Regions from separate parts of the Blautia sp. MSJ-36 genome, predicted to be linked through region 2. Evidence: riboswitches for the same ligand, from Rfam matches in the RefSeq annotation. Region 2 holds a riboswitch; the other holds the start of a gene.
What was found. Region 2 has a riboswitch for thiamine pyrophosphate ahead of thiS (sulfur carrier protein ThiS). Riboswitches for the same ligand answer to the same signal wherever they lie in the genome.
Positions count from the first base shown of each region.

Region 1: it holds a riboswitch for thiamine pyrophosphate, as region 2 does, so the genes downstream of both, thiW (energy coupling factor transporter S component ThiW) here and thiS (sulfur carrier protein ThiS) in region 2, are expected to answer to the same signal.

Region 1 is NZ_JAHLPQ010000010.1:76,105-84,316, reverse strand. It holds gene KQI39_RS09295 (helix-turn-helix domain-containing protein) at 1-409, opposite strand, end outside; gene arfA (arabinosylfuranosidase ArfA) at 752-2,257, shown strand; gene KQI39_RS09285 (aldo/keto reductase) at 2,320-3,309, shown strand; TPP riboswitch at 3,412-3,514, shown strand; gene thiW (energy coupling factor transporter S component ThiW) at 3,790-4,344, shown strand; gene KQI39_RS09275 (hydroxyethylthiazole kinase) at 4,307-5,209, shown strand; gene thiE (thiamine phosphate synthase) at 5,226-5,867, shown strand; gene KQI39_RS09265 (Lrp/AsnC family transcriptional regulator) at 6,358-6,804, opposite strand; gene KQI39_RS09260 (aspartate ammonia-lyase) at 7,072-8,212, shown strand, end outside.
Region 2 is NZ_JAHLPQ010000008.1:11,675-19,886, reverse strand. It holds gene KQI39_RS07795 (APC family permease) at 1-590, shown strand, start outside; gene KQI39_RS07790 (serine hydrolase domain-containing protein) at 596-1,528, shown strand; TPP riboswitch at 1,640-1,747, shown strand; gene thiS (sulfur carrier protein ThiS) at 1,958-2,161, shown strand; gene KQI39_RS07780 (thiazole synthase) at 2,221-3,006, shown strand; gene thiH (2-iminoacetate synthase ThiH) at 3,206-4,447, shown strand; gene KQI39_RS07770 (sulfate ABC transporter substrate-binding protein) at 4,889-5,905, shown strand; gene KQI39_RS07765 (hypothetical protein) at 6,112-7,422, opposite strand; gene KQI39_RS07760 (response regulator transcription factor) at 7,566-8,212, opposite strand, start outside.

The DNA.
Region 1 (8,212 bases), on a different contig from region 2:
CTGTGATCATCAGCTGGCAGAGCAGGGCATACTCGTAGTCCCGGGAAAAAACTTCTCTGTTCAGATATTCATGCTGCAGCTTCTGGATACAGTGATCGATCTCCTGGCAGTCACTGGGGTAAAAAATTTCGTTGCAGGGAAGTCCGAACCGTTTTGCCAGATTTTCTCCGCAGGAAAAATGGACATAACTGTTCCGGAATTTTCGCACAGCCTGATAATGCTGGGGATTTCCCGGAATATAAAAGATGCAGGCATTATCCCGGGTGACAGTAAGCTGACCGCCCAGATAAACCTTCATTGGTGTTTTAAATAAAAGAAAAAGAAAATCTCCGCTTCCCTCCGGTCGGAAAATCCTGTCGTAATCGGAGTTGGAACGGTTGTATTCGCAGAAATTTAAGGTGAAATCCATGAAAATGCTGCGCTCCTTTCATTACGTAGATCAGACAATCCGACTGTGGCATTGTAAAGAACTTTCTGTCTGGAAGTATAAAGTAAAGTGACAGAGGGACGTCCGTCTGGTAAGACTGTCTTTACGATAAATCTTACCGGAAAAAAAGTCAACTGTTTCGGAAGATAATCACTGGTATGGATAGAACAGGATGGTAAAATGAAACATAGAAACGGTTGATTTCCGATCTGTCTGAGAGTGTGTGAGCGAACAGAGGCGTAAGAGCCGGTATATGGCGGAATCGGAAACAGAGTCCAATGCAGTGGCAGGCAGAAAATAATAATTTACAGGAGGATTTTTACAATGAAAAAAGCGCAGATCATCGTGGACAAATATTTCCTCACCGGAAAAACAGACAAAAGGATCTATGGTTCCTTTATAGAACATCTCGGACGTGCGGTTTATGAGGGGATTTATCAGGAAGGCAGCCCCCTTTCTGATGAGCAGGGATTCAGGAAGGATACTCTGGAACTGGTAAGGGAGCTTCAGGTACCGATCGTTCGTTATCCGGGCGGAAATTTTGTATCTGGATTCCGCTGGGAGGACAGCGTCGGACCGAAAGCTCAGCGTCCGTCCAGACCGGAGCTGGCCTGGGGTGTCATCGAGACAAACCAGTTTGGACTCAATGAGTTTGTGGACTGGTCCAGAAAAGCCGGCAGCGATGTGATGATGGCAGTAAACCTGGGAACAAGAGGACCGGAGGATGCGAAAAATCTTCTGGAATACTGTAACTTTAAGGGTGGTACCTATTACAGTGATCTCCGTAAGGCTCACGGCTATGAACAGCCGCATGATATCAAATTATGGTGTCTCGGAAACGAGATGGACGGTCCGTGGCAGATGGGACATAAAACTGCGGCAGAGTACGGAAGAGTTGCAGCAGAGACTGCCCGCCTGATGAAATTTATGGATCCGGAGGTTGAGACTGTTGCATGCGGAAGCTCCAGTCTGGAAATGCCTACCTTTGGCTCCTGGGAGTATACGGTTCTTGACGAGGCTTACGATCAGGTGGATTATCTTTCCCTGCATCAGTACTATGGAAATGCAGCGGGAGACACTGCCGATTTTCTGGCAAGCTCCAAGGGCATGGATGATTTTATCTCAGGAGTGGTTTCCATCTGCGATGCTGTAAAAGCAAAGAAGCATGGAAAAAAACAGATCAATCTTTCCTTCGACGAGTGGAACGTATGGTACCACAGCAATGAACAGGATAAAAAGCTGGAAAAATGGGTACAGGCGCCCCATCAGCTGGAGGATGTTTATAACTTTGAGGATGCACTTCTTGTGGGAAGTATGTTGATCACACTTCTCCGTCATGCAGATCGCGTAAAGATCGCCTGCATGGCACAGCTGGTAAATGTTATTGCGCCTATCATGACATCCGACACAGGCGCATGGCGTCAGACGATCTTTTATCCGTATATGTTGACAAGTGTGTTTGGAAGAGGAACCGTCCTTAATACACAGGTTCTCGCACCGGTATACGAGAGCAAAACTTATGGCGAAGCGCCATATCTGGATTCTGTGTGTGTCTGGGAAGAGGAAAAGGATACGCTGACGATCTTTGCAGTGAATAAGAGTCTGGATGAGGATATGGAAGTTTCCTGTGACTTAAGACAGTTTGAGGGATATAAGATCGTAGAGCATATCGTGCTGAATAATGACGATCTTCAGGCAGTCAATACAGAGGCTCAGCCCGAGAATGTAGTTCCTGTAAAAGCCAGTGCAGAGTGCTCAAAGCTGGACGGCGGAGAACTGGAAGCAGTTTTTGCAAAACACAGCTGGAATATGATTCGTCTTGCGAAATAGGTGTAAGTGAAGGAATTGGTTACAGAAAATGTAAATTATGTGGCATTATGGGAGGGCTTTTTATGTACACACCTGCAAAAGAACGTTACGAAACCATGGAGTACAACCGCTGCGGAGAAAGCGGTCTGATGCTTCCCAAGGTATCTCTTGGATTATGGCATAATTTCGGAGATACTTCTGATTATGAAAATATGAAACAGCTGTGTTTTACAGCTTTTGACAATGGCATCACACAGTTTGACCTTGCCAATAATTACGGACCTGCCTACGGAAGTGCGGAGCGGAATTTCGGCAAGATCCTGAAGGAAGAACTGATGCCTTACCGTGATGAACTGATCATCACAACCAAGGCCGGCTACGATATGTGGGAGGGCCCTTACGGAAACTGGGGCAGCCGCAAATATCTTCTGGCGAGCCTTGACCAGAGCCTGAAACGCATGGGCCTGGAATATGTGGATATTTTTTATCATCACAGAATGGACCCGGAGACTCCTCTTGAGGAGACTATGGGCGCGCTTGCAACAGCAGTTCAGCAGGGCAAGGCCCTCTATGTGGGACTTTCCAATTACGATGGAAAAACTTTAAGCCAGGCAGCAGCGATCCTGAAGGATCTGAAGTGTCCGTTTGTGATCAATCAGAACTGCTATTCTATTTTTGACAGAACTGTGGAAGAGAACGGCCTGAAGAGAACCACCGGCATTCTGAAAAAAGGCCTTATTACTTTCAGCCCTCTTGCACAGGGACAGCTGACAGACCGCTACCTGAACGGAATCCCGGAGGACAGCCGTATCCGCAAAGACGGAAGATTCCTGAAAGAAAGCGCACTGACACCGGAGCGTCTGGACCAGATCCGCAGACTGAACGATCTGGCAGCGCAGCGAGGAGAAAAGCTTGCAGATATGGCACTTGGCTGGCTGCTCCACCATGAGGAGGTCACCAGTGTACTCATCGGCGCTTCCAAGCCACAGCAGATCCTGGATAATGTGAAAGCGATCCACTGTGCACCGTTTACAGAGGAAGAGCTGCGTCTGATCGATGAGATCTCAAAGTAAGATTCCTGAATATTGGTTTGACAAAAACATCCGGTACATAGTTGATGTTTCATGATTCGTTGACAATGGAATACGGGTGTGCTATATTGAGGAACAGAAAAGAAAAGAGCCAGCGGGAGCTTGTGTGACAGGCTGAGAGGAAGATAGATCTTCGACCGTACCTGATTTGGGTAATGCCAACGGAGGGATTGTGATATGAGAGCGTGTCTCCGTGGTGTTTGCCGGGGGATGCGCTCTTTTTGTGAGCTTCTGCGAAAGAGCGGGCAGGAAGGGGAGCGCCTTAATGTCTGGCAGGAGGGTGATGTTCCGGAGATTTTTCCGGAAGGATCATGTAAGCGATGGGAATCCGTGTTTTCGGAGTGAGAGGAAGTAAGGGAACTTCGACCGCCAAAATCTAAAGGCAGACTGCAGCAGCCGGGAAATTTTTTGCCCGGGATCCGCTGCTTGTGATCTGCTTTGTATTTCAGGGAGGAAAACACAATGGAAAAACAGAGGATGCACACGCTTCGTATGGTAATGCTGGCAATGATGGTTGCGATCGGTGTCGTAATTTCACCGATCCTGAGGATTGAGGGAATGTGCCCGACGGCGCATCTGGTGAATATCGTATGTTCGGTTCTGATGGGACCGTGGTATTCCCTTCTCTGTGCAACGATGATCGGCGTGATCCGTATGATGTTCATGGGAATCCCGCCACTTGCACTGACCGGTGCAGTGTTTGGCGCATTTCTTTCAGGTGTGTTCTACAGACTTTCCAAAGGTAAGATCATCTGTGCGGTGATCGGTGAGATCTTTGGAACAGGTATCATCGGCTCTATGGTTTCTTATCCGGTGATGGCATTCCTGATGGGAAGAGGCGGACTGACAGCGTTTTATTATACGCCGATGTTCCTTGCAGCAACCACAATGGGAGGATGTGTTGCCTATATTTTCCTGAAGGCTCTGAGTAAAGCAGGTCTTCTGGTGAAATTCCAGGCAGCTTTGGGTTCAAAAACATATGAGACAAAGACTTTTACAACTGCGAAAGCAAATTAAAGAGGAGAAGCCGCTGATCCACTGCATCACCAATCCGATATCGATCCATCACTGTGCAAATGTGATCCTTGCAGTTGGTGCAAGGCCGATCATGGCGGAGCATCCGGCGGAAGTTGAGGAGATTACAGCTTCTTCCGGTGCTTTGATGCTGAATCTTGGAAACATTACTGATGCCAGGATCAAATCTATGAAGTGCTCCATGGGAAGAGCTGTGGAAAATAAGATTCCGGTCCTGCTGGATCTTGTGGGGGTTGCATGCAGTGACCTGCGGCTGGATCTGGCGAGGGAGCTTTTAAGTATTGGCCATCCGGCGGTTCTGAAGGGAAATATGTCGGAGCTTCTGGCTGCTTCCGGGCTTCCGTCCCATGCCATCGGAATTGATGCGGGAGCACAGGATGCGCTGACTTCAGAAAATATTGATGCGGTCAGTGATGTGCTGAAGGCTTTTTCCAGAAATAATCAGGCGGTGGTGCTGGCTACCGGGAAGCAGGATTTTGTTACGGATGGCGAACAGGTTGTTCTGATTGAAAATGGTACGGCAGCGTTGTCCGGGATTACCGGGACCGGCTGTATGGTTGGGGCGCTGACTGCGGCGTTTTTGCCGGGGTGTGAAGATCATATTGCGAAAGAGATGACGGATCGTACAGAGGCAGGTGTCTGGTCTGGCAGTGAGATGGGATTAAATGGGAGATCCGGGAATTATCTGGATGCTGCAGTTCTTGGCACCGCACTGATGGGTATTGCCGGTGAGCAGGCTGAAAAAATTTCCCGCGGGCCGGGAAGCTTTCAGGGGAATCTGCTGAATGAGATTTATGGGATTTCTGACAGGCAGCTGCTGGGAATGCTGAAGATTGAAATGTATTAAAGAAGAGGATTTTGAGATGGATAGAAAAGATTTGGATGTAACGCTGTATCTGGTGACGGACAGTACGTATCATACAGAGGAGTCTCTGCTTCATACGGTGGAAGAGGCCTGTAAGGGTGGTGTGACTCTGGTTCAGCTTCGTGAGAAGAATACGGGTGGACGGGAGTATCTGGATAAGGCGTTTAAGGTGAAGGAGATTACGGATCGGTATCATGTGCCGTTGATTATTGATGATCGTGTGGATGTGGCGCTGGCCTGTGATGCGGCTGGTGTGCATGTGGGGTCTTCGGATATTCCGGTTGCTGTGGCCAGGAAGCTGATGGGGCCGGATAAGATTGTGGGGGCTACTGCCAAGACGGTGGAGGCTGCCATGAAGGCTTATGAGGATGGCGCGGATTATCTTGGTGTGGGGGCGATTTATCCTACTACTACGAAGGTTGTGACGATTCTTACTAAGGTTTCTACTTTGAAGGATATCTGTGAGGCGGTTCCGATTCCGGCGGTTGCGATCGGGGGATTGAATGCTGGAAATATGGATGTGCTGGATGGTGCAGGGATGAGCGGTGTGGCTGTGGTTTCGGCCATTATGAAAGCGGAGGATCCGCGGAAGAATGCGCGGGAGTTGAAAGAGAAAGTTGTTGCGCTGATGGGGGAGTAAATTGAGGAATGTTTGGAGAACAGTGATGGATTTTGGATTCATTGCTGTTCTTTTTTGTTGGAGGCAGCACACGCCTCACGGGCTGGTGTCTCCAGCCGGAAAGTTTGGATGGCCTGACGGGAGTTGGCTGAACATCAGTGCGGTGTTGGCTGCCCGGACGCTGGCAAGGCGTGTGCTGTCCGGCGCCGGGGCTTCGTCGGAGGCTGGCTTCTAAGCCGCTGAAAATCTGCTAAAACCGCTTCAAAAATTCCCGAACTCGCTTCGCTCAAACAGCGAGAATTTTTGAAGCAACGCAGATTTCCACCGACTAAGAATCAGCACCCCTCCTGCAGAGTCGTCGCCAGACAGCACACGCCTTGCCAGCTGGTATTTCAAGCCGAGAAGTGCTGGTGGCTGGCCGGGAGTTTGGCTTGGAGTGAGAGGTTGAGTGCTTTCCCCCTCACAGTTTCTTCCGCTTTGAAAAGCGAAAAAATTCCCGGTGAAGCAATTTTCATTCCACCGGCAGGTCTCTGTGTTCTACACTGGTAGAGAACACAATCTGTGTTTTGGTGCGGCCGAATTGCTGGAGCTCATTGATGAAGTGGTCCAGTTCCATGGTTGAGCGGAAGGCGACTTCGATGAGCATGGCGTAATCGCCGGTGACGCAGTTGCATTCGATGACGTTGGGGATGGATTGGATGAAGGGGTAGAAGTCCTTTTTCTGGTAGGGTTCTACTTCCAGGTTGATGAATGCTTTTATATGATAACCGAGAAAGACCGGGTTGATCTGGGCGTGATAGCCTGTGATTAGCCCGTTTTTTTCCAGGTGTTCGATCCTAGCGGAGACGGCGGGGGAGGAGAGGAAGACTTCTTTTGCGATTTCCTTTACTGGAGTACGGGCATTTTTTTGAAGCATTTTGATGATTTTTCGGTCGATGTTGTCGAGTTTGTGTTCCATATGTATATGCTCCTTTCAATGGTTTTTCTGTATTGATTATACTGCGTATGTTATCACAACACAAGAAACGACTTAACAAAAATAAGAAAAATAAAAGAAATTCTTTAGAAAATTAATTTAAACTGTCGAAAAATACGGATAATCATGGTTTTCCCTTAAAAGTATTTACAAGCCACAGAGAAAGTGATAGTTTCTTAGGCATCAGAAAAACAGCTGCTGAACAAACGAAACGTGCACAGGATCAGAAGAAAGAAGAGGGATGACAAAATGACTACAGAAACAAGACTGGAAGCAGATTCAATTGGAACTATGGAAGTGCCTGCAGAGGCTTATTACGGAGTTCAGGCTTTAAGAGCAAAACAGAATTTCCCGATCACAGGTACAAAACTTCATCCGGTATTTATCAGGAACCTGGCACAGGTTAAAAAGGCAGCAGCGATCACCAATAATAACGCAGGTCTTCTTCCGAAGGATAAGATGGATGCCATTATCAAAGCCTGTGATGAAGTGATCGCAGGGAAATGGGCTGAGGAATTTATTGTGGATGCCATTCAGGGTGGTGCCGGTACCAGCGCAAATATGAACATGAATGAGGTAATCGCAAACAGAGCCGGTGAGATCCTCGGATGTCCGAAGGGCAGTTACAAACTGGTTCATCCAAACGATCATGTAAACATGGCGCAGTCCACCAATGATGTGATTCCCACAGCCGGTAAGCTGACTGTGCTGGATCTTCTTGCACCGCTGGAAAAAGCACTTTTAAGACTGGAAAAAGAGCTTTCAAAGAAAGCAGCGGAGTTTGACGATGTGATCACTATGGGACGTACACAGCTTCAGGATGCGGTTCCGATTCGTCTTGGCCAGGTGTTCCATGGTTATGCTTCTATGGTTGCCAGAGACCGGAAACGTATCGAAAAAGCTCATAAGGAAATGTATACAGTAAACCTTGGTGGAACTGCAGTAGGAACTGCCATCAATGTTTCGGATTCTTATTTTTATAAAGTTGTGCCGAACCTGGAGCGTCTTACCGGTTATCCGCTGAGACAGGCAGAAGATCTTTTTGACGCAACAGAAAACCTGGACGGTTTCGTTGCCGTATCCGGTGTGGTGAAGACCTGTGCGGTGGATCTTTCCAAGATGTGCAACGACCTTCGTCTGATGTCTTCCGGACCGAAAACCGGTTTTGGTGAGATTAACCTTCCGGCGAAGCAGAATGGTTCTTCTATTATGCCGGGCAAGGTGAACCCGGTAATTCCGGAGGTGGTAAGCCAGGTTGCATTCCACATCGTGGGACATGATACTACCATCACCATGGCAGCTGAAGCAGGACAGCTGGAGCTGAATGCGTTTGAGCCGGTTGTGTTCTGCAACCTGTTTGAGTCCATTACTACTCTGGAAAAGGCAGTGG
Region 2 (8,212 bases):
TGGATCAGGTAGCAGGACAGCCGCTTACTCTGGTAGCAAAGAATATTTTAAATCCGGCTCTTTTTACGGTATTTATGATCGGCGGACCAGTGCTTGCACTTTCATCTTCTATTAACTCTACAATTTCCAATAACTGTATTCCGGTTGCTCAGTCCTGCAAAGATGGATGGCTTCCGAAATCCTGGGCAGCACAGAACAGACGTGGCGCTTACTGGAAACTGATGACATTTACATATCTTATGGGGATTTTACCGGTATTACTTGACTTTTCTATCAGTGATGTTGTAAACAATATTATGCTTCTGGCATCTGCTCTGGCATTTTTACAGATTTACGCATATTTCCAGCTCCCAAAGAAACATGCGGAAGCATGGGAAAAATCATCAATGCATATTTCTAATGGAAAATATTATTTCCTCTGTTGCCTGAGTTTGTTTGCATATATCTGCATTTTTATCAATTCTTGCAGAAGCCTGAAACTTCCGGTAGTGATCATCAGTCTGATAGCTATTGTAATATGCATGGCTTACGGATGGTTCAGAAGTGCAAGTCCTGATGTGAAAATTGAAACAAGTGTGTGGGAGGAGTAATGTTTATGAATAAAGACCAGAATCTGCTCAATGAATTTGCGATTAAAACATTAAAAGAAAATCTCAATGTTATGTATGCACAGATATGGCGTGAGGGACAGTTAACGGCAGAATATAAAAGAATGCCGGTGAAAACGCGTCTGAATACCTGGTCTGCATGCAAAGGCGTGGTATCCTGTGCAGTGGGAATTGCATTGGATGAGGGATTGATTCATCTGGATGAGAAGATCGTTGATATTTTTCCGGAGTATGTTCCAGAAAAAACAGAAGGATATCTTGGTGATGTGACTCTGGAAAATATGTTGACAATGACCACCGGTCTGGAAAGCTCGCTGTTTTTCTGTGACTGGCCGGAACGTTATACAACACCGGACTGGATCAGATATTTCTTTGAAAATGCAAAGGTTGTAAATAAGCCAGGAACTCAGTGGCTATACAGTAATTTTAATACCTATATGATCAGCTGTGCTATTGAAAAACGTGCGGGAGTCAACCTTCTGGAATATCTGAGAAATCGATTTTTTGAACCATTGGGAATTGGTAATCCGGACTGGACTTTGTGCCCGAAAGGTCATGTACATGCGGCGAATGGTCTTTATGTAAATATTGACGAGTTCACCAGATATGGACAGCTGATACTTCATAAAGGAAAATATAATGGAAAACAGCTGGTGCCGGAGGAATATATGAAAGTTGCGACATCTAATCTTGTAGACAATTCAGCGGCAGGAAGCCCGGGAAATCTATATTCCGGTTTTGGATATGGATATCAGTTTGTAATGAATCCGGAAGCTGGTTCCTATCGATCTGATGGAAATTACGGACAGTTCTGTCTGGCGTTTCCTGATAAGGATGCAGTAGTGACTGTAATGTCTTTGGAGGGGAATTTCCAGAAAATAGGAAATCATTTATGGTCTACAGTGGTTCCGGAATTGTAATATATTCTGGCTGACAAATCAGAGTGGAAAGTATAAGATAATAGCCGTTATGTAAGGGGGCTTAAGCCTTTCAGGCTTGACATTGGGTAAAAACCGATTTATACTAAACCATGTAAATAACAGGGGAGCTTGTGATGGCAGGCTGAGAGGAAGTCTTCAACTTCGACCCTTATACCTGATTTGGATAATGCCAACGTAGGAACGTATAGGATGAATTTACGGGAGATACTTTGGCGTATCTCCCTTTTTTATTTTGATCAGGATTTACAGGGAAGTCAGAGTTAAAAGAATTCGATTTTTTATCTTTTAACCCTGGTATCTACAATTAAATATTGGAAATTTTGAGAGTGAACTGAGTTCATGAAGGGGTGCACCACCGCGGGTGTATTTCTTTGTGGACTCTTTTTTTATTCCCGGAAAGGAGAGACTATGATCACAGTAAACGGTGAGAGCAGAACACTGGAAAATCCGGTGACAGTAACGGAATATCTGAAAGCATGTAGCTATGTTCCGGTGCAGGTTGTAGTGGAGCTGAATGAAATGATTATCAAAAGAGAGACCTACGATACAACCATGCTGAAGGATGGCGATGTTGTAGAGATTCTGCAGTTTATGGGCGGCGGAAGCTGCTGAGATAAAAGGCAATTTTTCTGAAAAAGTTTTGACAGATAAAAAGAAAGGTGGACATAAAAATGACAACAGCAAACACAAATGAAGACAAACTGATCCTGGGGGGCCATGAGTTTACTTCCCGTTTTATTCTTGGTTCCGGAAAATTTTCCCTGGATCTTGTAAAAGCATGTATCGAAAAAGCAGGAACACAGATCGTAACGCTTGCTCTGCGCCGTGCAAATGAAGGCGGACTTGCCAACATCCTGGACTATGTGCCGAAGGACGTTACACTTCTTCCGAATACATCCGGTGCCAGAAACGCACAGGAGGCAGTCCGCATCGCAAGACTTTCCCGTGAGCTTGGCTGTGGAGATTTTGTAAAGATCGAAGTGATCCATGATTCCAAATATCTTCTCCCGGATAACTATGAGACGATCAAAGCAACGGAGATCCTTGCAAAAGAAGGCTTCGTTGTCATGCCGTACATGTATCCGGATCTGAACGCAGCCAGAGATCTGGTAAATGCAGGAGCTGCCTGTGTGATGCCACTTGGTTCTCCTATCGGTTCCAACAAAGGAATCTGCACAAAAGAATTCATCCAGATCCTCATTGACGAGATCGACCTTCCGATCATTGTAGACGCAGGAATCGGCCGTCCGTCACAGGCATGTGAGGCTATGGAAATGGGTGCTGCGGCAGTTATGGCAAACACAGCCATTGCAACAGCAGGAGATGTCCGTGTTATGGCGGAGGCCTTTAAAAAAGCCATCGAGGCAGGAAGAAGCGCATATCTTTCCGGCATGGGAAGAACCCTGGAGAGAGGCGCCAGCGCATCTTCACCGCTGACCGGATTTCTGCATGAATAGGATAATGACAGTATATTGAAAGATTTGGAAATATATGGGTTATTAAGAGCAGACTTATGTATCGAAAGCAGATTGCGAATATCCGCCTGATGCAGATCAACCAGAGAAGAAAAGAGAACGGATAGCTAAAAGTAGAATCAGATACTGAAATATTGCAAATTCGAAATAATAAAAGTACGAGAGGAGCGACATAACAACAATGGCAGAAACAGCACAGGCCAGTCAGCAGGACGGCCATTTTAATGAGAGTATCGTAAACGAAGAAATTCTGGAAGACATGAAAAAGAACCGTATCGACCACATGAAGTACCTTCCGGATATGGAACAGCTGGAAGAGTCTGATGTGATGGATCAGGTTATTTCCGCAATGAATGCATATGATTATGACAAATACACAGAAGCAGATGTACGCAGAGCCCTGGCTCATGACAACCGTACACCGGAAGATTTTCAGGCACTGCTTTCACCGGCAGCACTGCCTCTTCTGGAAGAGATCGCACAGGCAGCGCGGATCGAAACAAGAAAACATTTTGGAAACAGTGTCTGTATGTTTACACCGATCTACATTGCAAACTACTGCGAAAATTACTGTATTTACTGTGGATTTAACTGCCACAACAAGATCCGCCGTGCACAGCTGAATGAAGAAGAGATTGAGAAGGAAATGGCAGCTATTGCAGAAACCGGCCTTCAGGAAATCCTGATCCTTACCGGTGAAAGCAAATCCAAATCCAATGTAGAATATATCGGAAAAGCCTGCGAGATTGCCCGGAAATATTTCAAGGTGGTAGGTCTTGAAGTGTATCCGATGAATTCTGATGAGTATGCATATCTTCACAAATGCGGTGCAGATTATGTAACTGTTTTCCAGGAGACCTATAATTCTGATAAATACGAAACCCTGCATCTGGCAGGCCACAAGAGGATTTTTCCATACAGATTAAATACACAGGAGCGTGCACTGAAAGGCGGCATGCGAGGAGTTGGCTTTGCGGCGCTTCTGGGGCTGGATGATTTCCGTAAAGATGCTTTTGCGACGGGATATCACGCATACCTTCTGCAGAGAAAATATCCCCACGCAGAGATTGCTTTTTCCTGCCCGAGACTTCGCCCGATCATCAACAATGACCGGATCAATCCGAAGGACGTCCACGAACCGCAGCTTCTGCAGGTAGTCTGTGCATATCGCCTGTTTATGCCATTTGCAAGCATTACTGTATCCACCAGAGAGTGCGAGCGTGTCCGTGACAATCTGGTAAATATCGCGGCAACCAAGATCTCCGCAGGTGTCAGCACAGGAATCGGAAGCCATGTGGAAGACATCGAAGATAAAGGTGATGATCAGTTTGAGATTTCAGACGGAAGATCCGTGGATGAAGTATTCAATGCCCTGAAAGATCACGGTCTGCAGCCGGTAATGAACGACTACATCTATCTGTAAAAAGAGATAAGGTCACACAAGCGCATAGATGACTGCACAGCCAACAGGGGATAATTTCTGTGGATTTCTGTGGAATATGTGGAAAACCACCCGCCTGAAAGAACGATTTTCCTGGGCGGGTGTGGATAACTGTTTCAGAAAAATAAATGCAGAAAGATTTTTGTCAAACAGAGGGGAGTACTGGGAGAATTTGTTGGATTCACAAGGTTGATGACGTTTTCACATATACTCCCGGAACAATAAAATACGATGCAAAAATCAACAAAAACAACATAATATCGGCCGGAATCAGATATAAAAACCTGTGAAATCCGCAAAAACACCCCTGTTTCTGAAAACTGCTGAAAACGGTTTCTAATCTAACAGTTTTCATATGGACTTACTCATGTTTATAATAGCCCCAACAACAAAACACGAGGCAAAACACAGGAGGTAAGTATTATGAAAAGAAAATGGAAATCAGCAGTAGCAGTTCTTGCAGCAGTAGCAGCGACCGGAAGCCTTACAGGTGTGACAACATATGCGGCGGACAGCGTCAGCATCACCAATGTATCCTACGATCCGACCAGAGAACTTTATGAACAGTACAATAAGATATTCCAGGAACACTGGAAAGAAAAAACTGGACAGGACGTGGATATCACGCAGTCCCATGGAGGCTCCGGCAAACAGGCACTTGAAGTTGCCAACGGACTGGAAGCAGATGTGGTAACACTGGCACTGGAATATGATGTGGACGCGATCCAGGATGCAGGGCTTATCGATGACGGATGGGTAGATGAATTTCCGGAAGACAGTTCTCCCTATACTTCAACTATCGTATTCCTTGTAAGAAAAGGAAATCCCAAGAACATCAAAGACTGGGATGATCTGGTAAAGAAAGACGTAGGTGTGATCACACCAAACCCGAAAACCTCCGGCGGAGCAAGATGGAACTATCTGGCAGCCTGGGCCTATGCAAAAGATAAATATAACGGAGACGAGGATAAAATTAAAGAATTCATCGGAGATCTTTACAAAAACGTACTTGTCCTGGACACCGGAGCCAGAGGCGCAACGACATCTTTCGTGGAAAACGGACAGGGTGATGTACTGATCGCCTGGGAAAATGAAGCCTATCTTTCCGTAAAGGATTATCCGGACGACTACGAGATCGTAACACCAAGCATCAGCATCCTTGCACAGCCATCTGTAGCAGTAGTCGATAAAGTTGTAGACAAAAGAGGCACCAGAGATGTGGCAGAGGAATATCTGAATTATCTCTATTCCGATGAAGCACAGCGGATCGCCGGTGATAATTATTACCGTCCGTCAAACCAGGATATTCTGAAGGAATACTCCGATGTGTTTGACCTGGACATCAATTTTGTCACCATTGATGATTTCGGCGGATGGAAAAAGGCACAGGAAACACATTTCTCAGATGGAGGGATTTTTGATCAGATTTACGAAGGATAGACAGTAGAAGATATAGTTGGACACAATAACACAAAGAAGCTGCAGAACAGTGAAAAAACAGAGTCTGCAGCTTCTTTTATGTAAATATGATATGCCGCGACTGGAAAATCTGTACCTGATATATAGCAGCTGTCAACATCACATGCAGCTATGGATCTTCCGGTCTGCAAAATAACGGCAGAGGGGGCAATGTGAATCACAAGGGATCAGGCATGGCTTCCTTCGGTCAGGGAACAGCCGTCCATTATACGGATCCCGTTTATGACATCCAGATAAGTGTCATACATTTCCTTCCATTCATCAGAGGCGTCCCTGGAGTACTGGCTGATGGTGGACAGAAGATCGTATTTTTTGCCGTCGACGGTTTCGATACGGCCGAGATAGCCCTGCCATACGCTGTCCAGAGGCTGGTTTTCGCCATCGTAATATCTGGCTTCCAGGGTCAGTACAGGAACATCCTCATTGTAATAAGTCAGTTTATATCCACCATTTTCGGTTTCGGTTGTTTCATAACGGCAGAGATATTTCCAGCGCTCCGGAGTGAGGACCTGGAAGTAATCCGTCATGGCCATATCCACACGCTCTGCGTAAACGAAATCTATGGATTTGATCAGCTCTGTGGCTTCCTTTTCGGCGGCCTTGTCATAGGTGTCTGACGGAGTCAGGACAAAAAGTCCAAATGTATAATCGTCAGTCTGGCATACAAGAGCATCTACATTTTTTTCTTCTTCGTTGACCGCGGTTAAGTATTGATATTTCGTGGCGGGATAAGATTCAAAGGTAAGGTCCTTTTTTGTGATGATCTCACCCTTTACCGGATAGTATTCTGCCAGAAAACCCTTCAGGGAAGAATCCTCCAGAGAGGAGTTTGGTACTTTTAAAACAAAGGCAGTGCTTTTTCCGCCATTTACGGAACGCTGTTCGAAATAACCTTCTTTTTCGGGCATGGATTCTCTGATCGTATCATCGGCAGGGAATCCAACCCGCATATGAAGCTCGCCACGCTTTTCCGATTCAGAGGATTCTTCTGCGTTTGTATCGGAAGAGGAATTTGGGTATGAAGAATCGGAATCCTGCGAGGAGGAGTTTCCACTGGTATCGGAGGATTCTTCTGAAGAATCTCCGGAGGAGGAATCAGTTTCAGAATCGGAATATTCCTGAAGATTGCCGTAGTCATCAATATAATAGTCATCTCTGGAACCAATATAAGTAGTTCCGGTGGCATCTTCCAGCCACACGCTGCCGTCCTCATAATAATAATGAGGCTCAAAATAACCGTCCTGTTCGGTCCAGCCGGCATCGTTGCCTTCCATCAGTTCACCGGAATCCGGGTCAGGGGCATAATTACCTTCCCCGATATATTCATCCTCGGAACCATTGCGGTACCAGTAATCTCCGTTTTCATCCTGCCAGATGTACTGACCGTCATCGGTTGGAGGGTCAGAAGCGAGGACCGGGACTGCAGATATGGAAAGAGCGATCGCGCCTGTTAAAAGAACTAAGATTTTTTTATGCATAGGCACCTCCTGATAAATTGCGCAGCAGTTATTCAGTTACTGTCCACGGATCATAAATTTTTACAAAATAAAAAGGATCTGTTTGTTAAGTATATTGTAACAGACAGATCCTGATATCCGGAAATGTGAAGAAAAAGAGACATTTACCGGCAGGTAAAAAGATATCCCTTCCCATAAACCGAGACAATGTCATATTCATCGGTATCCTCGGCACCGATCTTGGTCCGGAGGTTAAAGATATGCCGCCGTACCGTGCTGGTATCTGTTCCTGCACAGCTGCCCCATACCGTTTCGTAGAGCTCCTTTGCAGAAAAAATCTTCTCCTGGTTTTCTGCAAGGAGACGCAGCAGAGAGAATTCGGTCCGGGTAAGGCCTGTGTCGGCATTATTGAGATATGCATGGCCGTCCGAAAGATCCAGCCGCAGGCTGCCGATGGTGATCTGACGGGAGGACTGAAATTTTTCTTTTATTTTTTTTTCCATTCGTTTCTGGCGTTCCAGCAGCATCTGGATCACAGCCAGAAATTCATCGAAATTATAAGGCTTGGTGAGATAATAATCGCCGCCCTGCTGAAGCCCTTCCACTTTATCCCGGACATCACCTTTTCCGGTGAGAAAAAGAACCGGGCGCATGGTTTTTTCGCGGAAGCGGCGGCAGATATCCAGACCGTTTCCGTCCGGAAGCATAATGTCCAGGATAAGAAGATCCGGCAGATATTCTTCAAGCTGATGACAGGCTTCGGCGGCTGTCTGTGCAATGCGGACATCGTAGCCACGGCGCCGTAGCATCC